DNA from 2 places in the Nocardioides sp. B129/18 genome. Region 1 is predicted to be linked to the other one. Evidence: predicted binding sites of a transcription regulator. Region 1 holds the regulator's gene; the other holds the start of a gene.
The links. The regulator LexA, encoded in region 1, represses DNA repair genes until DNA is damaged. The targets are predictions, from matches to a motif close to TCGAACANNTGTTCGA.
Positions count from the first base shown of each region.

Region 2: the regulator LexA is predicted to act here: its motif matches at 1,486-1,501, upstream of ACZDWJ_RS03490 (DUF222 domain-containing protein).

Region 1 covers NZ_JBUZJI010000005.1:93,810-96,750, forward strand. The annotation lists gene ACZDWJ_RS05455 (alkaline phosphatase D family protein) at 1-1,042, opposite strand, end outside; gene lexA (transcriptional repressor LexA) at 1,165-1,962, opposite strand; gene ACZDWJ_RS05465 (LysM peptidoglycan-binding domain-containing protein) at 2,232-2,609, shown strand; gene ACZDWJ_RS05470 (ABC-F family ATP-binding cassette domain-containing protein) at 2,788-2,941, shown strand, end outside.
Region 2 covers NZ_JBUZJI010000003.1:136,157-139,097, forward strand. The annotation lists gene ACZDWJ_RS03480 (ABC transporter permease) at 1-70, opposite strand, end outside; gene ACZDWJ_RS03485 (ABC transporter ATP-binding protein) at 67-1,011, opposite strand; gene ACZDWJ_RS03490 (DUF222 domain-containing protein) at 1,514-2,293, shown strand; gene panB (3-methyl-2-oxobutanoate hydroxymethyltransferase) at 2,427-2,941, opposite strand, start outside.

The sequences.
Region 1 (2,941 bases):
CGCCGGTGATGGTGCGCGAGGGATCGTCGACCGCGCCGACGCCGGGGCCGGGGGAGGCGACCTGCTCGGAGCGGTAGGAGCGCAGGTCGAGCATGCTGATCTCGGCGAGCTGGCCGAAGCGGAAGCGGCGGTAGAGCCGGTCGCCGTCGCCGAGGGCGGCGGTGCCGTTCAGGCGCACCGGCATCCACTCGTCGTAGGCCCGGTGCGCGCGGGCGCGGCGCCGCGTCCACGAGCCCTCCGTGGCGGGCGTGTGGTTCTCCGCGCCGCCGGACCACTGGTCGTTGGCGACCTCGTGGTCGTCCCAGGTGATGATCCAGGGGTAGGCCGCGTGGAGGTCCTGCAGGTCGCGGTCGGTCTTGTACTGCGCGTGGCGCTGGCGGTAGTCGGCGAGGCTGAGCACCTCGTGCGCCGGCACGTGCGGGCGCACGTCGACGTCGTCCTTGCCGTAGCCGTACTGCCCGGGGCCGTACTCGTAGAAGTAGTCGCCGAGGTGGACGATCAGGTGCAGATCGTCGCGCGCGGCCAGGCCGCGGTAGGCGGCGAAGTAGCCGGCCTGCCAGTTGGCGCAGGAGGTGAACCCGAGCCGCAGGTGCCGCAGCTCGGCGTCGTGCGCGGGCGCGGTGCGGGTGCGGCCCACGCGGCTGACCTGGCCGGCCGCCGTGAAGCGGTACCAGTGCCAGGTGGCCGGAGCGAGGCCGCGGACGTCGACCTTGACGGTGTGATCGCGCGCCGCGGAGGTCGCGAAGGTGCCCTTCTTGACGATGCGCCGGAAGCGCCGGTCGGTGGCGACCTCCCACACGACGTCGGTGCGCGGACCGCGGCCGCTGCCGGGCAGTGCGGTGGCGGTGGGCGTCACGCGCGTCCAGAGGACGACGGCGTCGGGGAGCGGGTCGCCCGAGGCGACGCCGTGCTGGAAGACGCGGTGCGTGGCGGCGTCAGCGCTGGAGCCGAGGGCGCCGACGGCGCCGGCCGTGCCGACGGCGACGGGCGCGGAGGCCAGGACGGCGCGGCGGCCGACGGCGGGGAGATCGAGGTGGGTCACGCGCCCTCAACGCAGCAAGGGCTCCGGAGGTGACGGCGCGGGCGGCAGGTGTCGCGGAGGCGTCGCCGAGCGTTCACCCGCGGGCCATCGGGGACGGCCCGCGGGTGGCGTGGCTCACAGGATCACAGGCTGCGCAGCACCGCGGTGACGACGCCGAGGATCCGCGCGTGGGTGCCGTCGATGGGGTCGTAGGCCGGGTTGTGCGGCATCAGCCACACCTGGCCGTCCTTGCGCTGGAAGGTCTTCACCGTGGCCTCCCCGTCGAGGAGCGCCGCGACGATCTGGCCGTTCTCGGCCGTCTGCTCCTGGCGGACGACGACGAAGTCGCCGCTGCAGATGGCGGCGTCGACCATGGAGTCGCCGACGACCTCGAGCAGGAAGAGCTGGCCCTCGCCGACGAGCTGGCGCGGCAGGGGGAAGACCTCGGAGACCTGCTCCTCGGCCAGGATCGGGCCGCCGGCCGCGATCCGGCCGACCACCGGCACGTAGGCCGCGGAGGGGACGGTGTCGCCGATGCCGGTCTCGTCGTAGGAGCTCTCGTCGGCCGAGGAGATCGAGCGCCGGGCGGCGAGGACCTCGGGCAGGAAGACCTCGAGGGCGCGCGGCCGGTTGGCGTCGCGGCGCAGGAAGCCCTTCTCCTCCAGCACGCGCAGCTGGTGGGCGACGCTGGAGGTGCTGGTGAGGCCGACGGCCTGGCCGATCTCGCGCATGCTCGGGGGGAAGCCGCGCTTCTCGATGGCCTCCTTGATGGTGGCGAGCACCTTCAGCTGGCGCTGGGTGAGACCGGTGGCGTCCGGCGGGCCGTCGGGGAGCTCGGAGACGGTCTTGCCGCGCGGCTTCGCAGACGACTTCTCAGGAGAGGTCTCAGGCGAGGTCGGGGAGGCCTTCTCGGCGGGATCGGGGCGGTCGCGGGTCGGCATGGCCTGACGGTAGCGAGACCGGACGCCGGACTCAAACATCTGTTCGAACTCGGCGTGTCCGCAGCCCGGGAGACACGGAGGGTCGGCCGGCCGGCCCTGAGTCGAACACGTGATCGAGATCGCTCTTGTGTTCGATCGAACACCTGATCTACTCTGGATCCAGTTCGAACATCCGTGCGAATCCCGACCCTCGGGCCGCGATCGTCCGGAACTGTCGGCGCCGACCGATAGACATCCGTCGTCCCACTCCCACTTCCCCAGGAGTCCCGATGAGCACCCTGATCCTCCAGCCCGCCGCCCGCCCCGCCCGCTCCGCCGCTCGGCCCGCCGTGCGTCCGGTCGCGCGGCCCTCCGGCACGGTGCGCCTGACCCGGCGCGGTCGTCTGGTGGTCTTCGTGCTCGCCCTCCTGATCGTGCTCGGCACGGGCATCGCGCTGGCGGCCGGCTCGGTGGCCACCCAGGAGCCCGGCACCCCCGAGCCGACCCAGGTCATCGTCGTCCGCTCCGGGCAGACCCTCTGGGACATCGCCGCCGCCCACGCGCAGGACGGTGACGTCCGCGGCATGCTCACCCACCTCCAGCACCTCAACGCCCTCGACGGCGGCCTGGTGCGCGCCGGTCAGCGCCTTCAGGTGCCGCTCGACTGAGCGCAGCGCGGGCCGTCGGCCCGCCTCAGACGTCGTCGGCCGCCTCGACCCCGGCCGACGCCACGGGGAAGACGAGGGGCGGGCCCACGGCCCGCCCCTCGCGCCGTCTCCGGACCCGGCACGCCGGAGGGCGAAATGCGGTCGCCTCCTCGGACGCGGGCAGGGAGGATGGATCCTCGTGGGTCACGTCGACGTCTCCGGAGTCCGCTACGAGCTGCCCGACGGGCGGGTGCTGCTCGACGACGTCTCGTTCCGGGTCGGCGAGGGCGCGATCGTCGCACTGGTCGGCGCCAACGGCGCGGGCAAGACCACCCTGCTGCGCATCGTCACCG
Region 2 (2,941 bases), on a different contig from region 1:
GTCGCTCGGCGATGCGCTGCGCGAGCGGGGTGACGCCGTTGTGGACGGTACGACTGCTCAGGGTGCTCATCGGTCCTCCCGACCGGTCAGGCTCAGGAACGCCTGCTCGAGGTTGTCGCTGGTGATCTCCAGGTCCCGCGCCGCGGTGCGGGTCAGCAGGTGGCGGGCGACGGCGTCGCTGTCGCACACCTGGAGGCGGAGCTGGTCGCCCTGCACCTGCACCGACTCGACGCCGGCCAGGCGGGCGATCTCGGCCACGGTGGCCTCGGTCAGGCCCGGGACGGTGGCGCGCACCGCGCGTCCGCCCGCCAGGGCCCGGATCTCCGGGCCGCTGCCGTCGGCGACGATGCGGCCGTCGGCGACGAGGATGATCCGATCGGCGTACTGGTCGGCCTCCTCGAGGTAGTGGGTGGCGAACAGGACGGTGCGGCCGGCCTCGGCGTCCTGTCGGATGGCGCCCCAGAAGGCGCGGCGGCCCTCGACGTCCATGCCGGTGGTGGGCTCGTCGAGGAGGAGCAGCGCGGGGTCGGAGAGCAGCGCCATCGCGAAGCGGAGTCGCTGCTGCTCGCCGCCGGAGCAGGCCCCGACGCGGCGGTCGGCGAGGCGGGCGATGCCGGCCCGCTCGAGCACCTCCTCGGTGGGGCGGGTGTCGCTGAAGAGGCTCGCGGTGTAGCGGACGGTCTCCGCCACCGTGAGGTCCTTGAGCAGGCCGCCGGACTGCATGACGGCGGCGACGAGGCCGCGGGCGACGGCGTCGCGCGGGGCGAGGCCGAGCACCTCGACGGAGCCGGAGGTCGGCTGGGAGAGTCCGAGGATCATGTCGATCGTGGTGGTCTTGCCCGCGCCGTTGGGTCCGAGGAACGCCACGACCTCGCCGGCCCCGATCTCCAGGTCGAGGCCGCGGACGGCCTCCACCTGGCCGAAGCGACGGGTGACGGCGTCCAGGCGGATGGCGGGCGGGTCGCCGGCGCCGCCGAGGACGGCCGTCGGCACTGCACTGGTCTGGGTCATGCCTCCACCCTGGCCCCGGCTCGGGCCCGGTGCCTGGCCCGAGCGTCACGACCCCACCATGACGGCTGTCACGGGTGTGACGTGGATCGCTGTTACCGAACCGTGGGCGGACCGCGTCCGGACGGTGGTGCGCAGGTGAATCGCCGGTGGAGCGCGCCCCCGTAGCGTTCAGCACATCGACTCGGGGGAGTCGATGAAGGACCTGGGATCAGCGCCGGGACCTGTGGCTGGGGGGCCGCAGTTCCCGTGAGCACCCGGTGGTCGGGGGGCCACCGCGGAGCACGCGATCCCGGACGACGAGCAGGGCCCGATCGGCGCATCTGGGGGGAGCGCCGACCGGGCCCTCTCGCATGTCGGGCCCGGTGTGCGCCCCGGTGGTCGAGCGCCGCTCCGGTGGTCGAGCGGGAGCTTCGGTGGTCGAGCTTGTCGAGACCCCCGCACCCGGCCGGAATCCCTGTGCACGAGTGCTCGTCTTCGAACTGGTGTTCGGATAGAATGAGGCATGGCCACTCGGAAGCCCCGCCTCCTGCGCGACAGCGACCTGCTGCGCGCTGCGATGCAGGCCAGGTCCGTGGCTGACGACGCGGAGCGTGAGGTCTTCCAGATCGCCGCCGACTGGGCCATCGCTCACACGGTCGCCGACGAGATGGATGCGGCGTTCCTCGTCGGCACCCACTGCGAGGTCTCCATCGCCGGTCCGGGGGCTCCGATGGTCTCGGAGTACTGCTGCGACGAGATCGCCGCGGCCCTGGGCATGTCCACCGACTCCGGGCGGTACTACGTCGGCCACGCCCTCGAGGCGTGCACGCGGCTCCCGCGCCTGTGGGCGCGACTGGTCGAGGGGGAGGTGACCGTCGCGCAGGTGCGTCGGATCACCGAACAGACCATGGTGCTCTCGTTCGACGCGGCTGCTCGGGCCGATCAGCTCCTCGCCGCCTACGCCCACTCCGTCGGGCGTCGGGCCATCGAGAACGCGATCAACCTGGCCGAGAAGCAGGTCGACCCCGACCTCGCGACCCTGCGCCAGCGCCTGGCGCGGGACGACCGGCGCTTCGACGTAGCCGTCGACCAGCCCAGTCTGGACGGCACCGTCGACGTGCACGGCCGGATGGATCGCGAAGATGCGATCGACCTCGACGCCGCCCTCGCCGAGCTGGCCCACCAGGCCCTCGCGCTGGGCTCCAGCGACTCCCTCGACGCGCGCCGTGCGTGGGCCGCTGGGCAGCTGGGGCGGGAGCACCTGGGTCTGTGCGGGGATCTCGACAAGCTCGATCACCGATAGCCCCCGTCGGTCGAGCCTGTTCCTCCGGTGGTCGAGCCTGCCGAGACCCCCGCACCCTGACGTCCCGCCGAACCATCACCCCAGCCCGTGACCGACGCCCGGTCCCGGGCTGGAGGTGCGCGACGCCGAGACCTCAGAAGGTGTGCTCAGGCCCCGGGAAGGTGCCGCCGCGGACGTCGTCGGCGTAGGCGCGGGCGGCGTCGAGGAGCACGGTGCGGACGTCGGCGTACTGCTTGACGAAGCGCGGCATCCGGCCGGTGCGCAGGCCGAAGGCGTCCTGCCACACCAGGACCTGGCCGTCGCAGCGCTCGCCGGCGCCGATGCCGATCGTGGGGATCGAGACGGCGGCGGTGACCTCGGCGGCGACGTCGCCGGGCACCATCTCCATGACGATCGCGAAGGCGCCGGCCTCCTCCATCGCCTGCGCCTCGGCGATCACCTTCGCCGCGGAGTCGCCGCGGCCCTGCACGCGGTAGCCGCCCAGGGTGTGCTCGGACTGCGGGGTGAAGCCGATGTGGGCCATCACCGGGATGCCGCCCTCGACGAGCTTGCGCACCTGCGGGGTCATCGCGACGCCGCCCTCGAGCTTGATCGCGTGAGCCTGCGCCTCCTTCATGAAGCGCACGGCGGTGAGGTAGGCCTGCTCGG